Regions from separate parts of the Streptomyces sp. NPDC046931 genome, predicted to be linked through region 2. Evidence: riboswitches for the same ligand, from Rfam matches in the RefSeq annotation. Region 2 holds a riboswitch; each other region holds the start of a gene.
The links. Region 2 has a riboswitch for cyclic di-AMP ahead of ABZ876_RS24780 (C40 family peptidase). Riboswitches for the same ligand answer to the same signal wherever they lie in the genome.
Positions count from the first base shown of each region.

Region 1: another riboswitch for cyclic di-AMP. It lies ahead of ABZ876_RS04125 (M23 family metallopeptidase); the one in region 2 lies ahead of ABZ876_RS24780 (C40 family peptidase).
Region 3: another riboswitch for cyclic di-AMP. It lies ahead of ABZ876_RS10180 (transglycosylase family protein); the one in region 2 lies ahead of ABZ876_RS24780 (C40 family peptidase).

Region 1 is NZ_JBEYWX010000002.1:13,599-21,161, reverse strand. Features, by position in the region: gene ABZ876_RS04145 (MarR family transcriptional regulator) at 1-455, opposite strand, end outside; gene ABZ876_RS04140 (dihydrofolate reductase family protein) at 672-1,820, shown strand; tRNA gene ABZ876_RS04135 (tRNA-Met) at 1,903-1,976, shown strand; gene ABZ876_RS04130 (PP2C family protein-serine/threonine phosphatase) at 2,370-3,500, shown strand; cyclic di-AMP (ydaO/yuaA leader) riboswitch at 3,769-3,925, shown strand; gene ABZ876_RS04125 (M23 family metallopeptidase) at 3,937-4,971, shown strand; gene ABZ876_RS04120 (aldo/keto reductase) at 5,197-6,141, shown strand; gene ABZ876_RS04115 (PrsW family intramembrane metalloprotease) at 6,199-7,563, opposite strand, start outside.
Region 2 is NZ_JBEYWX010000015.1:103,720-111,282, reverse strand. Features, by position in the region: gene ABZ876_RS24790 (ATP-dependent Clp protease proteolytic subunit) at 138-773, shown strand; gene ABZ876_RS24785 (hypothetical protein) at 781-1,086, shown strand; cyclic di-AMP (ydaO/yuaA leader) riboswitch at 1,464-1,659, shown strand; gene ABZ876_RS24780 (C40 family peptidase) at 1,663-2,136, shown strand; gene ABZ876_RS24775 (DUF6328 family protein) at 2,218-2,754, shown strand; partial or broken gene ABZ876_RS24770 (LysE family transporter) at 2,693-2,992, opposite strand; partial or broken gene ABZ876_RS24765 (LysR substrate-binding domain-containing protein) at 3,030-3,233, shown strand; gene ABZ876_RS24760 (ATP-binding protein) at 3,645-4,103, opposite strand; gene ABZ876_RS24755 (helix-turn-helix transcriptional regulator) at 4,354-5,214, shown strand; gene ABZ876_RS24750 (DUF397 domain-containing protein) at 5,224-5,448, shown strand; gene ABZ876_RS24745 (8-amino-7-oxononanoate synthase) at 5,583-6,710, opposite strand; gene bioB (biotin synthase BioB) at 6,858-7,563, shown strand, end outside.
Region 3 is NZ_JBEYWX010000004.1:92,232-99,794, forward strand. Features, by position in the region: gene ABZ876_RS10160 (Ppx/GppA phosphatase family protein) at 1-489, opposite strand, end outside; gene ABZ876_RS10165 (DUF501 domain-containing protein) at 486-1,169, opposite strand; gene ABZ876_RS10170 (septum formation initiator family protein) at 1,236-1,712, opposite strand; gene eno (phosphopyruvate hydratase) at 1,813-3,099, opposite strand; gene ABZ876_RS10180 (transglycosylase family protein) at 3,422-4,117, opposite strand; cyclic di-AMP (ydaO/yuaA leader) riboswitch at 4,122-4,286, opposite strand; gene ABZ876_RS10185 (transglycosylase family protein) at 4,485-5,579, opposite strand; gene ABZ876_RS10190 (cytochrome P450) at 5,758-7,077, opposite strand; gene ABZ876_RS10195 (nucleoside triphosphate pyrophosphohydrolase) at 7,136-7,563, opposite strand, start outside.

The sequences.
Region 1 (7,563 bases), on a different contig from region 2:
TCGTCGCCCTGGAGCGCATCCGTGATACGGGCGCAGATCTCCTCGAGCTGGGTCACCTGCTCGGGAGTGAGGTGATCGAAAACGGCGGCACGGACCGTCTCGACATGCCCCGGCGCCGTGCGTTCCAGGAGCTCCATGCCCGCGTCCGTAAGAACCGCCAGACTGCCGCGCCGGTCGGTGGGGCACCCCTCCCGGCGCAGCGTGCCGTCCTTCTCCAGGCGGGTGACGACGTATGTCAGCCGACTGCGCGTGATCTTCAGCGTCTCCGCGAGGTCGGTCATCCGCATCTGGCGGCCGGGCGCGTCGGAGAGGTTGGCGAGAACGGAGTAGTACAGATGTGGCATGCCGGCCTCCTGCTGGAGCTGCCGGTCGACGGTGTCCTCCAGGAGCCATGACGCGGCGAGGTACGAGCGCCAGGCGCGCTGTTCCCCGGGAGTGAGCCAGCGGGTCGTCATATCGCACAGTGTAGTTATTGTTTAAATCTTGAAGCAAGGGTGGCCGAGGCTCTCGCCGGACCTCGACCACCGGCCCTGCCCTGACGCATCCTGACCACGCGGCCACGGGCCCCGGACACGGACCCTGGCCAACGACCTCGGCCGGCGAACCCTGCCCCCGGCCCCGGCCCCCCGACCGATCCTCGACCCCGGCCCCGATCCCTGGAGCGCACCCTCATGGCCCATCCCTATGTCCTGTTGTCCGCCGCCGTCTCCCTCGACGGCTTTCTGGACGACACCGGGCCCGAGCGGCTCCTGCTGTCCGGGCCGGAGGACTTCGACCGAGTCGACGATGTGCGGGCGGGCAGCGACGCGATACTCGTCGGCGCGGGCACGCTGCGCACCGACAACCCGCGGCTGCTGGTCTACTCGGAGGAGCGGCGCGCGGCCCGGGTCTCCGCCGGGCTGCCGGAGTACCCGTTGAAGGTTGTGGTCAGCGCGTCCGCGGACCTCGACCCGGACGCCCTCTTCTGGCACACGGGCGGCGCGAAGGCCCTCTACACCACGGACAAGGGCGCGGAACGGCTGCACGGGCTGCTGCCGGCGGACGTGGACGTGGTCGCACTCGGCCCGGACGTGGAGTGGGGGGCCGTGCTCACACATCTGGGCGAGGTCAAGGGCGTCAGGCGGCTCATGGTCGAGGGCGGCGGGCGGGTGCACACGCAGCTGCTGCAGCAGGGGCTCGCGGACGAGCTGCACCTCGTGCTCGCTCCGCTGGTCGTGGGACAGCCCGACGCCCCGCGGCTGTTCGGGCCGGGGGCCTACCCGCCGGGACGGATGCGGCTGCTGGAGACACGACCGGTCGGGGATGTCGTGCTGATGCGCTACGTACCCACCGCGCCCGGTACCGGCCGGTCGGCCACCGCCGCGGACCGGCGATGGCTGGAGACGGCGTGCGAGCTGGCGGGGCAGTGCCCGCCGTCCCGGACGGCCTTCAGCGTGGGGGCGGTGATCGTCGCGGCCGACGGCACGGAGCTGGCGCGGGCGCACTCCCGGGAGGGCGGGGACCCGGTGGTGCACGCGGAGGAGGCGGCGCTGGCCAAGCTGGACCCGGCGGATCGGCGACTGGCCACCGCCACGGTGTACAGCAGCCTGGAGCCCTGCGCCCGCCGCGCGTCCCGGCCGGCGCCGTGCGCCCGGCTGATCCTCGACGCCGGGGTACGACGGGTGGTCACGGCCTGGCGTGAACCGGACACGTTCGTGGCGGCGGCGGACGGGAACGCGCTGCTGACGGCGGAGGGCGCGGATGTGGTGCTGCTGCCCGGGTACGAGGAGCTGGCCAAGGCGCCGAACACCCATCTGCTGTCCCCGCCCGAAGGCCGCTGACGGCCGAAAAAAGCTGTCAAGCGCCGTGGACGTAAACCTGTGCGCTGCCTATCCCGCGCATGGCGTACACTGGAATCACCGACGCGGGGTGGAGCAGCTCGGTAGCTCGCTGGGCTCATAACCCAGAGGTCGCAGGTTCAAATCCTGTCCCCGCTACTGATGGCCGAGGGCCGGAGTCCGAAAGGGTTCCGGCCCTCGGTGTTTTCTCGTGCCCGCCACCCGTCCGTGTTCCCGGGCGTGTACGCCGGTCGGCCCACAGCGGTCGCCCCCCGCCCGTCCTCCGGGAAGCCTGGACGGGTGGTGCAGCGAGGTAGCGCGTGGCGGATCGAGGAGCCGTGCGACAAGGAGGACGGCGGGCCAGGGCCCGGAAGACCGTACGGCGGGACAGGCGTCCCGTACGACCAGACCATCGGCGGCCCCGCCGTCACCTCTCACCCGGAGAAGGACGTCCGGCCCGGTGACCGCTCCGCCGATGACCCCGATGACCCTCATGACTCCCATAGCCCCCATGACCCTCATGACTGGCCCGGGGACGCCCGGCCTTCGGGGATCGGGCCCGGGGACGCCCGGCCGCCGAGTACCGGCCCGGTGGAGAGCCGCCGGAGTTCGTATGTGCGGGCGCTGCTGCGGGCCCTGCCCGCGCTGCTCATCCTCCTCGGCGTCTGCTGCGGCCGGCTGACCCCGTCGGTCTTCCCGGCCGTCCCCCTGTTCACCGCCGCGCCGCTCGTGGCCGCGCCCCTGCACTCGCTGCGCGGCACCGTGGTCACGGGCGCCGCGGCCCTGGCCGCCGTCCTGGCGGTCCACCTCGGACTCGCCGTACCGGGGCCGTCCGGCGAGGTCACCGAGGCGGTCACCACCGCCGCAGCGGCCGTCCCCGCCGTCCTGATCAACGTGCTCGTACGCCGCAACGACGCCCGCCTCGCCTCCGCCCGCCGGATCGCCGAGGCCGCGCAGCGCGCCGTACTGCCCGAGCCCGCCGCCCGGATCGGGGGCCTGCTGATCGCCGCCCGGTACGACGCGGCGCAGGCCGACGCCTCCATCGGTGGCGACCTGTACGCCGTGCAGGACTCCCCGCACGGAGTACGTCTCGTGGTCGGGGACGTGCGGGGCAAGGGGACGGGTGCCGTGGCCGCGGTCGCCGTCGTCATCGGCGCCTTCCGGGAGGCGGCCGAGCAGGAGGCGTCCCTGGAGGCCGTCGCCCAGCGCCTGGAGCGTGCGCTGTCGCGTGAGGGCGTCCGCCGGGAGGGCCCCGACGCCCACGAGGGGTTCACCACCGCCGTCCTGGCGGAGATCCCGCACGAGGAAGGCGCCGTCCGCATCGTCAACCGCGGCCACCCCGCCCCCCTGCTCCTGCTCCCGGACGGCACCCTGCGCGAACTGGAGGCGCGCGAGCCGGGGCTGCCGCTCGGGATGGGCGACCTCGCCCTCTGGCCCGACCGCGCGGAGGAGTGGGACTTTCCGCCCGGTTCGACGCTGTTCTTCTACACGGACGGCGTCTCGGAGGCCCGGGACGCGCGCGGCGAGTTCTACGACCCCGCCGATCGCCTCGCCGGGCGGGTCCTGCCCACTCCGGGCGCGGTGCTGGCCGCCGTCACGGAGGACGTCGCCCGCCACACCGGCGGCCAGGCCACGGACGACATGGCGCTGCTGGCCGTGCGCCGCCGGTCCGAGCGCTCATGAAGACCTTGGAGGACCAAAAGCCGTGGGGCGCCCGGACCTTGTCACGGTGGGTGAACGGGCGAACCCCCTCCGCATAACAACTGACACACCATCAGTATGGGTGGGGCGGGTGAGGCAGGGTCAAGTCGCCCGTTTTTCACCGTTCGTGTCGTGAAAGTCCTGGCCAAGAGCGTTAATGATCTGTCCGAACGGCTTGGAATCCGGTGCCCGGGTCTATTAACGTTCGATAACGCAGCGCGGTCGTCCCAGCCGTCACCCGAGGCGGCTCCGTGCGCGTGTGCCGAATCCCGCAAGGGAACCGGGGAACCACCAACTTGGGGTGAATCGGGCGGATGCCGCCGTGTCAAAACGGTCGGTATACGCGCGTAGGAGACCTTCCCCTCCGAACCCGTCAGCTAACCCGGTAGGCGAAACGGAAGGAAAGGAGTGCGCCCACGTGGCGTCCAACCGGCCTGCCGAGAGTACCTCGTTCGCCCCTGGCGGCACGCAGACGATCGGCTTTGCGTCCCGCACCGACGAGGGCCCCTGGGAGGAGTGGAACCCCACCGAGGATTCCGTCCGCCCCGTCCGCGGTCGGCACCGCGTCACCAAGCAGCGCGGCGGCGGGCTCGCCCGCAGCTCCACCGTTCTCGGCGTCGGCGTGATGGCCGCGGTCGGCGCGGGCGGCATGGCCACCGCGCAGACCGGGAAGCCGCCGGTGTCCATATCCCTGCCCGACCTCTCCTCGGTCACCGACTCGGCCAAGTCGCTCATCGGCGAGGACACCAGCGCTCCCAAGGGCTCCGCCACCCCCCTGAGCACCGCGGGTGTCAGCACCGCCGACGCCGCCGCGGGCACCGAGGACGCGGGCGAGGTGCTGCGCGCCCGGATCATGCGGCAGGCCGAGTCCCAGCAGGACCGGATGGCCGCAGCGGCCGCACAGGCCGCCGAGGACGCCGCCGCGAAGAAGGCCGCCGCCGCGGCGGCCAAGGCGCAGGACGCCGCCCGGGCCAAGGCCGCCGCCGAGAAGAAGGCGGCGGAGGCGGAGGCCAGGAAGAAGGCCGAGGCCGCGCGCCTGGCGGAGCTCGCCAAGCAGTACGCGCTGCCCACCTCCTCGTACACCCTGACCTCGCGCTTCGGTGACGCCGGCGCCATGTGGTCCTCCGGCTACCACACGGGTCTCGACTTCGCCGCCCCCACGGGCACGCTCATCAAGGCCATCCACAGCGGCACCATCACGCAGGCCGGCTGGGCGGGTTCGTACGGCTATCGCACGGTCCTGACCCTCGACGACGGCACCGAGCTGTGGTTCTGCCACCAGTCGTCGATCAGCGTCACCGTCGGCCAGAAGGTGTCCACGGGCGATGTCATCGGCCGCGTGGGCGCCACCGGCAACGTCACCGGGCCGCACCTGCACCTGGAGGTCCACCCGGGCGGGGGCAGCGGGATCGACCCGATGGCGTGGCTCCAGGGCAAGGGCCTCAACCCCTGACGCCTGGGTCCATGACCCCGGCGCCCGTTCCCTCCTCCTGCCCCGCCCTTTCCCGGACCCGCCACTCCTCTCCTGAGCCCCGGCGGTCCTGACGACATCCCCCCGACGTCAGGGCTGCCGGTCAGGTGAGCGGAACAGGCACGCGGAACGGCCCACGGGCGGAACAGGCACACGGAACGGCCCACGGGCGGAATAGACGCTTCCGGTACGGGCGTTGAGACGGGCATGACGTCTCTTCTCAAGCTCGGCTCCTCGGATCTCGAGGTCTTCCCCCTCTCCCTCGGCGGCAATGTCTTCGGCTGGACCGCCGACGAGACGCAGTCCTTCGCCGTGCTCGACGCCTATGTGGCCGCCGGCGGCAACTTCGTCGACACTGCCGACGTCTACTCGGCGTGGGGCCCCGGCAACAAGGGCGGCGAGTCCGAGACCGTCATCGGCAAGTGGCTGGCGGCCCGCTCCAACCGCTCCGACGTGATCATCGCGACCAAGGTCAGCCAGCACCCCGAGTACCGGGGGCTGGGCGCCGCCAACATCAAGGCGGCGGCCGACGCGTCCCTGCGCCGCCTGGGCACCGATTGCATCGACCTCTACTACACGCACTTCGACCAGCCGGAGGTGCCGGTCGAGGAGATCATCGGCGCGCTCGACGACCTGGTGAAGGCGGGCAAGGTGCGCGCCATCGGCGCCTCCAACATCTCCGCCGAGCGCCTCCAGGCGTCGCTCGACTTCTCCGACCGCGAGAACCTGGCCCGGTATGTAGCGCTCCAGCCGCACTACAACCTGGTCTCCCGCGACACCTACGAGGGCCCGTTGCAGGACGTGGCCGTCCGGGCGGGCCTGGCGGCCGTTCCCTACTACGCGCTCGCCTCCGGCTTCCTCACAGGCAAGTACCGGCCGGGCACCACCGTGGACTCGGCACGGGCGCAGGGGGCGGGCAAGCACCTGGAGACCGAGCGCGGCCGACGCGTGCTCGGGGCCCTCGACAAGGTCGCGCGGGCACGGGGCGCGGAGATCGCGACGGTCGCGCTGGCGTGGCTTGCGGCCCAGCCGACGGTCCTGGCCCCGATCGCCTCCGCCCGCACGGTGGAACAGCTGCCCGCGCTGCTGGCGGTGGCGGACCTGACCCTCACGGAGGAGGACCTGGCCAAGCTGACTGAGGCGTCGGCGTAGCGCGCGGTAGCGACCGTCCGCGACGGCGGAGCCGGCGGCGCCGCACCGCCCGCGACCCTACGAGCGGTAGGGGTTGTATGCGGGATACGGCGACGTCGGCCCGTACGGCGCCGGGTGCCACGGGCCGTACCCGTACCCGGGGCCGTACCCGTACCCGGGGCCTTGCCCGTACCCGGGGCCTTGCCCGTACCCGGGGCCGGGCCAGACCGGTGGGTGCACCGGCGCCGTCGTCCGCGCGGCGTGCGCCAGCGCCGGTCGCGCCACTGCCCGCCGCGCCCACAGCGCGGAGAGCAGCTCCCTCTCCCGCACGACGAAGTCGGCCCCCGCCCGGCCGCGGTGCCCCCGGTGCCGCAGGAACGCCAGGGAGGTCGCGTACGCCTGGTACTCCGCCACCGAGCGCGCCGCCGCCTTCCCGGAGTGCTGCCGCGCGTACTGCCGGGCCAGCCGCCGCGCCCGCATGGAGCCGAGGACGAACGGCTCCACGGGCCCCAGCCATCCGGTGGCCGCGTACGCGGGCAGCTCCTCCCTTACCGTCCTCAGCTCCCGCTGCCGCGTCCAGATCACCAGCCAGGTCAGCAGCGCGAACGCGGGCGCCATGAAGGACGCGTACACCGCGAAGAACCCGTACTCGCCGAACGACGACGACCCGTTCCACATGGAGTGCATGCCCATGGCGAGCAGCAGACCGCCCAGGGGCATCAGGACGCGCAGTGCGGGCCGGCGTTCGGCGTTCAGCGCCGCGATACCGAAGCCGATGCCGGTGAGCACGGTGAACAGCGGATGCGCGAAGGGCGCCATCACCACCCGGACGAAGAAGGTCGCGGCCGTCACGGAGGCGAGCCCGCGCCCACCGCTGATCTGGTCCGTGCCGAAGGCCGTGCCCAGATAGAGGACGTTCTCGGTGAAGGCGAAGCCGGTGGCGGTGACCCCGGCTATCACGACCCCGTCCACGATCCCGGTGAAGTCCCGTCTGCGGAACAGGAATACCAGCAGCAGGGCCGCCGCCTTGGCGGACTCCTCGACGATCGGCGCTATGAGGGTCGCGCCGAGTGTGTCGGCGCTGTTCGGGTCCGCGGTCGCGGTCGCTATCCATCGGGTCGCGAAGCTGTTCGCGACGATGGCGATGAGCGCGGCCGCGCACGCCCCCCATGCGAAGGCGAAGATCATGTTCCGCCAGGGCCCGGGTTCCACCCGGTCCAGCCAGCGGAACGCGGCGACCAGCAACGGCACGGGCAGCACTGCGAGTCCCAGCCCTACCAGGAATCCCTCGGTGCCGGTCTGCTGCCGCACGAGGGCGAGGATGACGAGTCCGGAGAGAGCGAGGAGCGTGATCGGCGCGCCGTAGCGCACCCACCGACGCTGCCACCAGTGCGGGTGCCGGTTCTGGCCCGCGTTGCCGTCGGGATGCGTCGGATACGGGGG
Region 2 (7,563 bases):
AGGCCCCGGCAAGCCTCCGGGGCGAAGATCACGCGGACCTGCGACCCGCCCTTTTCGCTCTCAGCGTGCAGCACCCCTCCAGGTAATGTACGTCCTGTACATTTTTAACAGGAGAGCGATTCCGAGGAGGCCGTGCCATGAACCGACCGTCCGCCCGTCATGTGCTGCCCGAGTTCACCGAGCGGACCGGCTACGGGCACCGGACCCTCGATCCCTACGCGAAACTGCTGGACGAGCGGATCGTGTTCCTGGGGACGCCGGTCGACGACACGTCGGCGAACGATGTGATGGCGCAGTTCATGCATCTCGAGTACCTGGATCCGGACCGCGACATCTCGCTGTACATCAACTCCCCGGGTGGCTCGTTCAGCGCGATGACCGCCGTCTACGACACGATGCAGTACGTCGGCTGTGACGTGGAGACGGTCTGCCTCGGCCAGGCGGCGTCCGCGGCCGCCGTGCTGCTGGCGGGGGGCACACCGGGCAAGCGATACGCACTGCCCGGAGCACGCGTGCTGATCCACCAGCCATCCCTGCCGGAACCCGTTCACGGACAGGCCAGTGATCTGGCGATCCAGGCCGAGGAACTGACACGCGTCCGGGGGCGGCTGGAGGAGATGCTGGTGCGCCACACGGGCCAGAGCCCCGAGCGGATCGCCGCCGACATCGAGCGGGACACGATCCTCGACGCGCCCGCCGCGGTGGAGTATGGACTGATCGACGGCATCATCCCCAGTCGCAAGGCGTCGCGCGCCGCGTCCGACGCGAGGTGAGCCGCCGATGCTGCCGCCCGAACTGCCCCCGCTGCCCGCGCTGACCCGGGCCGAGGCCGAGCTGATCGACCGATACCTCGACGTCGTCGATCTGCTCGGACGCATCAACCCGGTGCACTCCGGGGACACCTACCGCGGACTGCGCGCCGCCCAGGCCCTGGCGGCCAAGGCGGTGGCCCTGCGCGACGCGCTGACGGTCATGCACCAGCGCGGGGAGCACGAACTGCACGGCACCACGCTGGCCCGGGCCCTGCGCGTCCTCGACGGCGAGCGCCGCACGGCCCGGATCGCGGTGCCACCGGGACCGGACTGACAGGCAGTGACCGGCGGGCCCCGGGTGTGGAGTTGACCACGGTCCGGTCACCCCCCGCAGACGGCCCGCGCGGTCGTCGGTGCGCCTGGACCCGTGTTGAAACGGACCAAATGGCGTACCCCTGGTCGGCGTAGACCCCGCTCCGGCCGGGAGCCCGGAACAGCCGGTCAAAGCGCCTGCCGCCCAGGGGCAAGGAGGCGCTCCGTCGCAGGTCCGAGGCTCGTCGTTCCCTCCAACGGCCCCCGAACACAAGGGTGTCCAGCCGAACGGGTGAGTGGTGAGTAATGCCACAAACCCCCGATTCCATTGTGATTTTCCGACACGCCTGAGTGAAGATCCCTTCCTGACGACAAGCCCCCGCCACCGCGGCGGGGCGGTCCGGGCGGACGCCGAATCCTGCCGCCGCCCGGATGACCGGTCGACAGGAGTGGATCGGCAGGAGTGGAGGACCCAGCAAGGCGGGCCACCGGAGAGATCCGGACGGTCCTTGGGGTGAAGCCGCGCAAGCGGCCGGGCTACTTCGCCAGCCCGAATCCGACAGGTCATCCTTCACAGGCGGCTGACGAAGGGTTGCGCATGACTGCGCTCAATCGTGTCCCGTCGCTGCTGACCCGGGCCGGCACGGCCTCGGCCCTCACCCTCGCCGCCGTCGGCGGCAGCATCGTGGTTCCCGGCGTCGCCTCAGACGCGTCCGCCGCGTCTCCGGCGACGAAGGCGCTCCAGATCGCGGCCTCCAAGAAGGGGGCTCCCTACAAGTGGGGGGCCGCCGGGCCGCGTCGCTTCGACTGCTCCGGGCTCACGCTCTACGCGTACAAGAAGGCGGGCAAGCCCCTGCCCCGTACGGCAGCGGCTCAGTACAACAAGACGCACCACATCTCCGCCTCCCACCGCAAGGCGGGCGACCTGGTGTTCTTCCACTCGGGTCGGAACGTCTACCACGTCGGCATCTACGCCGGGAAGGGAAAGATCTGGCACTCCCCCAAAACCGGTTCCGTCGTGCGGCTCGAGAAGATCTGGACGAAGAGCGTCTGGTACGGCCGGGTGAGCTGACCCGGAGGGCGGGGGTGACGGCGTCGGTGCGCCGTCACCCCTCGGGGGCGTGAAGAGAACATCAGCGGTTACTAGTTCACCATGGCCGACCGACCACCCCCGCAGGCACGGGACGAGACACCGCTGGAGCGCGCCGACCGCAACTTCGCCGAGCTGCTGCAGGAACTTCGCGTCACCCAGACCGGGGTGCAGATCCTCTTCGCGTTCCTGCTGACCCTTGCGTTCACCCAGCGCTTTCCGTCCCTCGACATGGGTCAGCGCATCATCTACGTCGTCACCCTGCTGCTGTCCGTGGTGGCCGCGGCCCTGTTCACGGCACCGGCCGCATTGCACCGGATGCTCTTCCAGCGGAACGCCAAACCCGTCATCGTACGGATCTCGTCCCGTTTCGCCGGGACCGGGACGGTGGTGCTGTCGCTGGCGTTCACCGGCGCGGTCCTGCTGGTGGTGGACGTGTCCCTCGGCCGTACCGCCGGCATCACCGCCGCCGTGGCGACGCTCCTGGTGTGCGTGGGCCTGTGGCACATCCTGCCGCTGCTGGTGCGGCGCACGCTCCTCAGTTCGCGACGGGCTCGAGAACCAGCAGCAGACCCAGTCCGGTCAGCGCGCCCCCGGTGATCGCCTCCAGGGCCCGCGACGTCCCCGGGCGGCGCAGCCACCGGCCCAGCCGGTCCACGAGCAGCGCGACGGTGGGGAACCACACCAGGCAGACCGCAAGGACGATCAGGGCGAGCACCAGCGTCCGCGGCATCGCGGGGCTGCCCGCGGGCACGAACTGCGGCAGCAGGCTCAGGAAGGTCAAGGACGCCTTCGGGTTCAGCGCGTTGGTCACGAAACCCTGCCGCAGCGGCCGCCCCGCGTCCCGCGCCCCGGGGTGTTCCTCGTGCCCGGCGGTCAGCGCCGGTCTCGGGGTGGCCGTGGTGCCGGAGAGGGTGGCGAGGACCACGGCGAGCCCGCTCGGCGTACGGCCGCTGGAGCCGGGCACGTTGCGCCGTACGATCTCGGTCGCGTACCGCCCCGACGAGTCGGCACCGGCGGCCGACGCCTTCCGTGCCCTGCTGCGCGGCGCCTTCGGACGAGCGGCACGGCACGTCTGACACCCACCGTCACCACGCCCGGGGCACACCCCGCCCGGCAGCCCGGCGCGGCACCGAGCCGTAGCGTCCCATGTCCGGCAGCCGCAGCCCGTGTACGCACCGTCCTGCCGATCGACCCGGCCACACCCCGCTCCGTGCGACCGACTCGGGTCTGCGCCGCGTCGCCGCGCCGGCCCCGACCCGCCCAACACCCCGAACACCTCCTCCGGCCGCCTGGCCCGGAAAGACGCCGCTTCGCCGGATGGGCACCGGCAGACACCATCCCAGGTATGCGGGGTTCTGCTGATCGACCCGAACAGACACCGCCCGGCCGGCCGACCCGGGCTGACGCCGTGCCCCCCGGCCCGGACACACCCGCCCAGCCCACCGGCCCCGGCGGACGCCGCCCGCCGGTTCAAGGCTCCTGACGCTTCAAGGCTCCTGCCGGCCCGCCGCCGTGGCCGACCGCGCCGGTGCGGTCCACGGCAGTTCGATCGCGACCGTCTTGCCACCCTCCCGGGTGGGCCGCACGCTGAGGCTCCCGCCGTACTCGGCGGTCAGCCAGCGGACGATCACCATGCCGCGCCCGTTGTCCTGCTGCACGGCGGCGGGCAGCCGCTTGGGGAAGCGCGGATGGCTGTCCGTGACGCCGATGCACAGTAACTCCTCCCGGGCGAGCGCGATGTCGACCGTGAACGTCGGTGACTGCCCGAAGGTGTGCTGTACGGCATTGGTCGCCAGTTCGGACACGATCAGGCGAACCGTGTCGGCGACTTCGGCGTCGCTCGGCAGGCCCCATTCGACCAGGACGTCCGAGACGTATTTTCGGGCTGCGAAGACCGAGGCGGGATCGCTCGGCAGAGTGACGGATGCTTCCTGATGGTCTGCCATGGCGACGTCGTCCCTTTCCCACGGGACCGAAGTCCGACACGGAGAGGATTGGTTCGAGAACGGTCCCGGACTTGGTGCTGCGCGCCAGACTGCCATCACCAGGGCTCTCCCGGGTGCGATCCCTCGAGATATGCATATATCTGTCGCCCGAAGCGGTGAACTCTCCGACGACCGACCGTATTCGGGCCGCGTTCTGGGTCATCCTCTACCGTCGCCGTGAAAGCCGCGCGCCGTGCGTAGGGAGTCGGCCATGCAGTACGGACCAGCGGTGCGCCGCCGCAAACTCGGCGCCGAATTGCGCGGCCTGCGCGCCGGGGCAGGGCTCACCAGCGGTGAGGCGGCCGCCCTCGTCGGCTGGCACCAGTCGAAGGTGAGCCGGATCGAGACGGGCTCCAGCGGGGTCAAGCCGGGGGACGTACGCCTACTGCTGGACGCGTACGGTGTCGACGACCCGGAACTGCGGGAACTGCTGCTGGTACTGGCCGGTTCCGAGGACGGCGGCGGCCGGCAGAACTGGTGGCACGCCTATCGGGGTGTGCTGCCGCCTGCCTACCGCGATTTCATCAGCCTGGAGTCGCAGGCGAGCGGGATGCGCACACTGGAGACCTCGGTGGTGCCGGGGCTGCTCCAGACACCCGAGTACGCCCGGGCGGTGACCCGGGCCGCCGTGGGCACCCTGGAGGACGACAAGCTGGACGCCCTGGTGGAGGTTCGGCTGGCCCGTCAGGAGGTGCTGCGCGCGGATCCGCCGCTGCGGCTGAGCGCCGTCCTGGACGAGGCCGTGCTGCGCCGGGAGATCGGCGGCCCGGGGGCCATGGCGCGGCAGCTCGACCGGCTCCTGGAAGCGGCCAGGATGCCCCATGTGCGGCTCCAGGTGCTGCCCTTCGCGGCCGGGGCACACATCGGCATCACCGGCCCTTTCGTTATCTTCTCATTCCCGAGCAGATCTGATCTGGATGTGGTCGTTCTCGACCACTTGACGAGTAGCCTCTACCTCGAACGGAAAGAAGACCTCCAGGCCTACTGCGAGGCCTTCGACTCCCTTCGGATCCACGCCCTTTCGCCCGAGGACTCGTTGGATTACATCGCCGCGTTGGCCGGCGATGCGTAAGGAGGCACCATGTCAGCACCGCCTCGGCACATCCCCGCCAGCACGTCCCTGGACGGCGTGCGTTGGCTGCGCAGCAGCCGCAGTACGGGAATGAACAACTGCGTCGAGACCGCCCGTCCGGGCGGCGGCCCCTGGCAGGGACTGGTGGCCGTGCGCGACTCCAAGAACGTCACCGGTCCGGCCCTGCTCTTCACCCCCGAGGTCTGGAAGGAGTTTCTGGCAGGACTGAGCTGATCATTTCCTCTCGACTCGGACTTCTTTGAGTCAATTTCGAGTCGATTTCCGCATCACTCTGACGGAGCACTTCTTCTCACGGTTGCGGGCGCGTCACGTGCGTCCGACGAGCGAGGCACGGCCGTTTCGCCGACTTACGGTCGCGTCGCGCCGATCACACGCACGGCGTGCTCGATCTGCTCGTCGGTGAGGTCCGCACGGGCGGTCAGCCGCAGCCGTGAGATGCCGTCGGGCACCGACGGCGGACGGAAGCAGCCGACGGCGACTCCCGCCGCCCGGCAGTCCGCCGCCCACCGCACGGCCAGTTCGGGAGACGGTGCCCGCACGGAGACCACGGCGGCGTCCGGGCGCACCGCCTCATGGCCCTCGGCCGTGAGGCGGGCGTGCAAGGCCGTCGCCACGGCGCGGACCCGCAGGGCACGTTCCGGCTCGCGGCGCAGCAGACGCAGCGCCGCGAGTGCCGCGCCCGCCGCCGCCGGGGCGAGCCCGGTGTCGAAGATGAACGTCCGTGCCGCGTTGACCAGATGGTCGATCACCCGCGCCGGGCCGAGGACGGCCCCGCCCTGACTGCCGAGCGACTTCGACAGCGTCACCGTCGCCACCAGGTCCGGGGCGCCCGCGAGACCGGCCGCGTGCGGGGCGCCCCGGCCGCCGGACCCGAGCACGCCGAGCCCGTGTGCGTCGTCGACGATCAGTCCGGCCCCGAACTGCCTCGCGGCGTCCGCCAGGCCGGCCAGCGGGGCCGCGTCGCCGTCCACCGAGAACACCGTGTCGGAGACCACGACGCCGGGGCCGCCGTGGGTGTCGAGCGCCTTGCGGACCGCCTCGGGATCGGCGTGCGCCACGACCTGGGTGGTGCCGCGGGCGAGCCGGCAGCCGTCGATGAGCGAGGCGTGGTTGCCCGCGTCGGAGACGATCAGTGAGCCGTGCGGGGCGAGCGCGGTGACCGCCGCGAGATTGGCCGCGTACCCGGAGGAGAGGACGAGCGCCGCCTCGAAGCCGCAGAAGTCGGCCAGCTCGCGCTCCAGCTCGCCGTGGAGTTCCGTCGTCCCGGAGACGAGGCGGGAACCGGTCGCACCACCGCCCCACAGCCGGGCCGCCCCTGCCGCGCCCTCGGTGACCTCCGGATGGCGCGACAGGCCCAGGTAGTCGTTGCCCGCGAGGTCGAGGAGCGGCGAGTCGGCGGGGCGGGGGCGCAGTGTGCGGACGAGTCCGGCTCGGCGGCGCGCCCGCGCCTGTTCGTCGATCCAGCCGAACGCCATGGGTCCTCCGGGGCATTTGTAGGCAGTGCACAGACACTAGCGGGACGACCAGCCGCCCAGGATGTGGCAATACCCACACGACGAAGGTCGTCTGTTGTGCATTCTCTCCTTGGCCCGGGGCGGTCCCGTAGGACAGGATCGGCTCTCATGGACCTGCTGAACACGCTGGTGGACAAGGGGCTGCGGCGCGAGATGCCGACCCGCGAGGAAGCTCTGGCCGTCCTCGCCACTTCCGACGACGACGTGCTCGATGTGGTGGCCGCGGCCGGCAAGGTGCGCCGCCACTGGTTCGGCCGACGGGTGAAACTCAACTATCTCGTCAACCTGAAGTCCGGCCTGTGCCCGGAGGACTGTTCCTACTGCTCCCAGCGGCTCGGCTCGAAGGCCGAGATCCTCAAGTACACCTGGCTCAAGCCGGATCAGGCGTCGCAGGCCGCGGCGGCCGGCGTCGCGGGCGGCGCCAAGCGGGTCTGCCTGGTGGCGAGCGGCCGCGGGCCCACCGACCGGGACGTGGACCGGGTCTCCGACACCATCAGGACCATCAAGGAGCAGAACGACGGCGTCGAGGTGTGCGCCTGTCTCGGGCTGCTCTCCGACGGCCAGGCCGAACGGCTGCGCGCGGCGGGCGCCGACGCCTACAACCACAACCTCAACACCTCGGAGGCGACCTACGGGGACATCACCACCACCCACACCTACGCCGACCGGGTGGACACGGTGCACAAGGCGCACGCCGCCGGGCTCTCGGCCTGCTCCGGGCTGATCGCAGGCATGGGCGAGAGCGACGAGGACCTGGTGGACGTCGTCTTCTCGCTGCGTGAGCTGGACCCCGACTCGGTGCCCGTCAACTTCC
Region 3 (7,563 bases), on a different contig from region 2:
GATGTCGACGGACCGGGCGGCGCGCACGTGATCCTCGCCTACGACGAACTCCGTGGAACCGCCGCCGATGTCCACGACCAGATAGGGCCTGGCGAGATGCTCCCGGCCCATCAGTTCCCTGGTCGCGCCGGTGAAGGAGAACTCCGCCTCCTGGTCGCCCGAGATGACCTCGGGCTCGACGCCGAGGATGTCCAGCACCCCGCGGACGAACTCGTCCCTGTTCTCGGCGTCCCGGGAGGCGGACGTCGCCACGAAACGCAGCCGCTCTGCGCCGTAGCCCTTGACGATCTCCGCGTACTCACGGCAGGCGGCGAACGTGCGCTCGAGCGCCTCCGGGGCGAGGCGCCCGGTCCGGTCCACCCCCTGCCCGAGCCGGACGATCGTCATCCGCCGGTCCAGCTCGACGAGTTCGCCGGTGCGGGGGTCGGCGTCCGCCACCAGGAGCCGGATGGAGTTCGTACCGCAGTCGACGGCGGCGACGCGTGTCACTGGCCCTTCTCCTTCTCCTCGGCCCGCTTCTCCTCGGCCCGCTTCTCCTCGGCCTGCTTCTCCCCGGTCTGCTTCTCCCCGGAGCCGGCGAGGCGGACGGGATTGACCGCCAACCAGCCGCTGTCGGACGTCTCCACCACCTCCCACGCGTCGCCGGACGGCGGTCCCGCGGGCGTCACACACGAGCCCTTGCGCCACCACTCCGGCAGCATCGCGATCGCCTCGTCGCCGAGCGGGTTGACGCCCGGGCCGGCCGCCAGCGAGTGGGCCACGAGCACATGCAGGCACTTGACCCGGTCCGGCATGCCGCCCGCGCTCGGGAAGCCCTCCAGGACCTCGATGGCGTCGCGGCGGGCGATGTAGTCCTCGTGCGCCGCACGATAGGCGGCGGCCAGCTCCGGGTCGGTCCCCAGGCGCTCCGTCATCTCCTTCATGACGCCGTTGGCCTCCAGCGTGCCGATCGCGGAGGCGGCGCGCGGGCAGGTCAGGTAGTACGTCGTCGGGAACGGGGTGCCGTCGGGGAGCCTCGGAGCCGTCTCCACGACGTCCGGCTGCCCACACGGGCAGCGGTGCGCGATCGCGCACAGCCCGCGCGGGGTTCGGCCGAGCTGCTGCTGGATGGCCTCGACATCCGCGTCCGTGGGCTCGGTGCGCGGGGTGGGCGGCGGGGGCGTTTCCATGCGGTACGAAGTCTCTCTTGTGTCTCTGTCAGGCACTGTCGGGCACTGTCGGGCTCTGGGCCGGGCTCACCGGTCGGACGCGTCGGCCTTGTCCACCCCGTCCCAGACGCCCGCGTACCAGGGGCGCGCGAGGGCCGTCCGGTGCACACGGGACTGCCTGGCCGGGTCCGGGTCGACCACGGTGTACCCGGTCTCCCCCGGCATCACATAGTGCAGCCGCTTCCGGATCTGCTGCTGCGCGTACGCGTCGTCCTGCCAGCGCGCCTTGAGGTCGCGCAGTTGCTCGACCCGGTTGCGGGCCTCCTGCCGCTGCCGCTCCATGTCGGCGATCTCGGCGCGCTGGGAGACGTACTGCCGTATCGGGTACGCGAGCGCCACGACCAGCGAGCACAGGACGAGCGCGAGCAGGGCGGCCCGGCCCGTGAGCCGGGAGCGGCGGGCCTGGCGTCTGGTCTGGGAGCGGTACACCCGGGCCGCCGTCTGCTCTCCGAGCAGCCGCAGCCTGGTCGCGGTGGAGAACCGGTCACGGTCCTTCACGGCCATGTCTCCCGCCTCCCCTTCACACGTGCGTACGTCCCCGCACACGGTACGGGACCGCGTACGGGGACGTACGGACGACTGGCTCGGGCGCGGCCCTGGCCGCTCAGCCCTTGAAGCGCGGGAAGGCGCTGCGGCCGGCGTACACCGCGGCGTCGTCCAGGATCTCCTCGATGCGCAGCAGCTGGTTGTACTTGGCGACGCGCTCGGAGCGGGCCGGGGCTCCGGTCTTGATCTGGCCGCAGTTGGTGGCGACGGCCAGGTCGGCGATGGTGACGTCCTCGGTCTCGCCGGAGCGGTGGGACATCATGCACTTGAAGCCGTTGCGCTGGGCCAGCTCGACGGCGTCCAGGGTCTCGGTCAGCGAGCCGATCTGGTTGACCTTGACCAGCAGGGCGTTGGCGGCGCCCTCCTCGATGCCGCGGGCGAGGCGCTCGGGGTTGGTGACGAACAGGTCGTCGCCGACCAGCTGGACCTTGTCGCCGAGCTTGTCGGTGATGACCTTCCAGCCGGCCCAGTCGTCCTCGAACAGCGGGTCCTCGATGGAGACGAGCGGGTAGGCCGCGACGAGCTCCTCGTAGTACTCCGTCATCTCGGCGGCGGAGCGCTCCTTGCCCTCGAAGAGGTACTTGCCGTCCTTGTAGAACTCGGAGGCGGCGACGTCGAGCGCGAGGGCGATCTGCTCGCCGGGGACGTACCCGGCCTGCTTGATCGCCTCGAGGATGAGGTCGAGGGCCTCACGGTTGGAACCGAGGTTCGGGGCGAAGCCGCCCTCGTCGCCGAGGCCGGTGGACAGGCCCTTGCCCTTCAGCACCTTCTTCAGCGTGTGGTAGACCTCGGTGCCCCAGCGCAGGGCCTCGGAGAAGGACTCCGCGCCGATCGGGGCGATCATGAACTCCTGGATGTCCACATTGGAGTCGGCGTGCGAGCCGCCGTTCAGGATGTTCATCATCGGCACCGGCAGCAGGTGCGCGTTCGGGCCGCCCAGGTAGCGGAAGAGCGGGAGGTCGCTGGCCTCGGAGGCGGCGTGGGCGACGGCGAGGGAGACGCCCAGGATGGCGTTGGCGCCGAGGGAGCCCTTGTTGTCGGTCGCGTCCAGGTCGAACATGGCCTGGTCGATCAGGCGCTGCTCGGTGGCGTCGTAGCCGACCAGCTCCGGGCCGATCTGCTCGATGACCGCGAGGACGGCCTTCTCGACACCCTTGCCCTGGTAGCGGTTCGGGTCTCCGTCACGGAGCTCGATGGCCTCGAAGGCGCCGGTGGAGGCGCCGGAGGGAACGGCGGCACGACCCGTGCTGCCGTCGTCGAGGCCGACCTCGACCTCGACCGTGGGGTTGCCTCGGGAGTCCAGGATTTCCCGGGCTACGACGACGTCGATGGACGGCACGAGCATCTCCTTCGTGGATGTGACGCTGTTGGTGCGGGGCTGGTGTGCCTTGCGCCTAGAGCCTAACCGCCCCGGGGCGGCGGCCAGCCGACCGACCGTCCCGTGGACAGGGTGACGGTACCCATTGTTCCAGTACGGAACAAAGGCGGGGGGCCAAGAGGGGGCGCGGAAGCAAAAAGCCCCGCTCCGGCGCGTACGGGGGAACACGCACCGGAGCGGGGAGCCCGTGGGAACGGGGGCGGTCCTCACGCGGCCCCCGCTCCGGGGGCCGCGCTGGTGAAGGCACTGGGGGCCGGCCGACGGACAGCCGTCAGGGACCGGCCGGCTGTCACTTCAGGTGCAGCTGCTGGCCCGGGTAGATGATGTCGGCATCCTCGATGATGTCCTTGTTCAGCTGGAACAGCTTCTCCCAGCCGCCCTGGACGTGGTGCCGCTCGGCGATCGAGCTGAGGGTGTCGCCCTTGACGACCTTGTACTCGCCGTCGCCCTTCTCGACCTTCTTGCCGGTCGGGGTGGTGACGGTCTTACGAGGGGCCGGGCGCTGCGCGGAGCGGTTGGCTGTCTGGTGCTCGGTGGAGCGGGTGGTGGTGCTCTTCGCGGAGCTGCCGGCGCCGCTCGAGTTGCCGGTGGAGGCCGCGGCACCGCTGTAGGGGGTGCTGGACAGACCCGTGCCGCAGACCGGCCAGGCGCCCTTGCCCTGGCCCGCGAGGACCTTCTCGGCGACGGCGATCTGCTGTCCCTCGGAGGCCAGGTCTGCCCGCGGGGCGTAGGCGGTGCCGCCGTACGCGGCCCAGGTCGAGTTGGTGAACTGCAGACCGCCGTAGAAGCCGTTGCCGGTGTTGATGGACCAGTTGCCGCCGGACTCGCACCGGGCGACGGCGTCCCACTGGGAGGCGGTTGCGGCGGAGGCGTTGCCGGCCGCCATCAGCGGGGCGGCGACGGCGGCGCCGGTGACACCGGCGAGTGCAATGGCGCGGACGGCCTTGGACGGGCGGCGGTGCTTACCCTTACCGGAACACAGCATGGTTCGATCCCCTCACCGACGCCTGCGAGGTGAGCTGTCGGGTTCGGGCCGGTTGAGTTGCCCGGCCGCGCACCTCTCGGCGCGCGGCTCCACCCCTAGCCGCCCGGTCAACTCCCGGGTGCGGCACCTACCTTGGGTCCCCCGCTCCTGCCTACGGCGCTTGACGCGACGACTGTTCCCGTACGGCCGCTGGCAGGATTCGGCGTTGCGACCGTCGGGGCCCGCTGTGGCGAGCGATCACGACCGTAAGCATTCGATCGCCCCAATTTCAAAGACGATCAGGGCTTATGAGACTCATGTCTCACTCTCGCCAAACCGGACATTCAGCGCGAAGCAGGGCGCGAAGTGCCGCCGGTCAGAGGCGAGTTCAGGAATCGTCCCCGGACGACTCGTCCGCGAGCGCAAGGCTCTGACCGGGAACGATGAGGTCGGGATCGGCGCCGACCGTCTTCTTGTTCGCGTCATAGAGGGCGGCCCATCCACCTTTGACGTCAAGGGAGTCGGCGATCGCCGACAGATTGTCCCCGGGGCGCACGGTGTACGAGTCGTCGACGGTGTCCCGCGCGGCGGTGGCACCACGGGAGGCGTGACGGCCGGCCGTGTCGCCGGTACGGCCGTCCGCGGCGCTCTCGTCGGCACTGTCACCCCGGTGACGGCCGGCACCCGAGGCCTCGTCCGCATCCGAAGGCGCGCCGCTCTGCCCGGGCTTGTCCGCACCGTCGCGCTTCGTCGTGGCCGTGAGCGCGCCGAGCAGACTCCCCGATCCGCCATCGGTGCCGCTCTCGGTGGGGTCGGTGGCCGATGTCGAGGGCGAGGACGAGGAGGAGGACCAGGGAGAGGAGGGAGACGAGGAGGACGGTGTGGAGGACGGGGATGAGGGCGACGACGGGGACGCGGAGGAGGAAGACGGCGAAGAGGGCGACGACGGAGCCGAGGCGGACGGCCCGGAGGACTTCGATGAATGGGACTGCTGGGACCAGTTGGATGACTGGGACAGTCCGTCACCCATGCCGGAGTACGAGGACGAGAAGGAGCCGCCGCCGGAGGAGTCGCCGGCCAGGCCCGTGTCGACGTCCGCGGCAGCCGAGTCCTTGCTCAGGCCGGAGACCAGTCCGCAGGTGCTCCAGATGGAGACACCCCGGTCTTCGAGGATCTTCTCGGCGACGGCGATCTGCTGCGAGCGGCTGGCCTGGTCGGGGCGCTGGGCGTAGTCGAGACCGCCGTACCTGTCCCAGTCCTCCTGTGTCAACTGGAGTCCGCCGTAGCGGCCGTTGCCGGTGTCGGCGCTCCAGGTCCCGCCGCTCTCGCATTCCGCGACCCGGTCCCAGGTCGTGCCGCTGGCCGCACTCGCACCGGTGGCGCCGAGGAGCGGGATGGCGATCGCTGATCCGGTCACCCCCGCCGCGACGAGGAGTGCAGGAGCCTGGCGAGGGCGACGGTGACGACCGTTCCCGGAGAGCATGCGGTTGCCTTTCACACGACAGCAGTGACCAACGCGGCGGCCGTGGCGTACCGCCGTGCTGCTGCGTGAACGTATAACCAGACGATCACTTGTCACAAGTTAATGCAGCGCAGATCACGTGAAGATCACGGAGTTGAGAAAATGTCACCTTCCTGTGACCGTCGGCGTGTCCGCCACCTCACTTCGCCCCGCGGGCGCTATGTCGGTGATCTTTCTCCGGAACTGGTGTGAACTCCACAGGAAGCGTGCGCAATCCGCGCATGATGAGCCCTCCGCGCCAGCGCAGATCGGCAGAATCCACCGCGAGTCGCAGGTCGGGGAGACGGGTGAGGAGTGTGGCGAGGGCGGTCTGTCCCTCCAGCCGGGCGAGGGGGGCGCCGAGGCAGTAGTGGATGCCGTGGCCGTAACCGAGGTGCTGGTTGTCGCGGCGGGCGAGGTCGAGGACCCCGGGGTCGGCGAACCGCTCCGGATCCCGGTCCGCGGAGGCGAGCACCACGAGCACGGGGTCGCCGGGGGCGATGTCCTGCCCGCCGATGGTGAGCGGCCGGGTGGCGAACCGCCAGGTGGCCAGCTCCACCGGGCCGTCGTAGCGCAGGAGTTCCTCGACGCCGGTGGCGAGGAGATCCCTCTCGCCGCGGGCGAGCGAGGTCTGGAGGCGGGCCCGCTGCCCGGGGTGGGTGAGAAGGGCGTACGTACCGTTGCCGATGAGGTTGACGGTGGTCTCGAACCCGGCGAAGAGCAGGATGAAGGCCATGGCGGCGGCCTCGTTCTCGGTGAGGTGCTCACCGTGGTCGGAGGCGCGGATGAGGCCGGAGATGAGGTCCTCGCCGGGTCCGGGGGCGTCGGGCAGAGCCTCGCGCTTGCGGTGGATGAGGTCGGCGAGGTACCCGCGCATCTTCTTCACGGACCGTGCGACCCCGCCCCGGGGGCCTCCCTGGTGCCGGATCATCATGCCCGCCCAGTCCCGGAAGTCGTCCTGGTCCTCACGGGGGACTCCGAGCATGTCGCAGATCGCGTAGATGGGGAGCGGGAAGGCGAACTCGTGAATGAGATCGGCACAGCCGCGGTCCGCGAACCGGTCGATGAGCTGATCGGCCAGCTCCTGCACGCGAGGCGCGAACTCGGCGACGCGGCGCGGAGTGAACGCCTTGGAGACCAGCCGGCGCAGCCGGGTGTGGTCCGGCGGGTCGATGTTGAGCAGGTGCGTCATCAGCTCGGCCTTGCGCTCGCCGGGGATGCCGGTCTTCCCCTTGGCGTGCGCGGGCTCGTCGTGATGCGCCGGATTCTTGCTGAGCCGCTGGTCGGCGAGGGCCTCCTTGGCGTCGGCGTACCGGGTGACCAGCCAGGCCTCCACACCGCTCGGCAGCCGCGTCCGGTGCACGGGGGCGTGCTCGCGGAGCCAGGCGTAAGCGGGGTAGGGATCGGCGGCGAACTCCCAGGTGAAGAGTTCGGGAGCGGAGGTGGAAGAGGGGCAGGCGGGCTGGTGCTGGTCGGTCACTCCTCGACGGTATCCACGCCCGCCCCGTCCCGCCCCGCCAGGTCCCGGAGCAGCTGCCTCAGTCCGTCCCGAGCCCCTCGGCGTGGGTCCCGAGTCCCTCGGCGTCCGTCCCGGGCTCCCCGCTCACCGGGCCGAGCCCCTCGGCGGCCCGTACCGCGTCGCGGTAGGCGCGGGCGGCGGCTCTCAGGGCCGCCTCCGGGTCCACACCCTCCGCCTCCGCGTGCGCGGCCAGCGCCAGCAGTTCGTAGCCGATGCCCTCGCCCTGCGGCAGCGGCACCTCGAGGCCGGCCGAGCGCACACGGGACGACAGCTTCGCCGCCAGAGCCAGGCCCGGCTGCCCCAGGGGGACGCCCTCCGTCACCGACGTGCGCTGCTTCTCGATCGCCTTGGTGCGCAGCCAGTGCTCCTTGACCTCCTCCGGCGTCGTCGCGGTCTCGTCGCCGAAGACGTGCGGGTGGCGGTGGATCAGCTTGGCGACGATGCCGC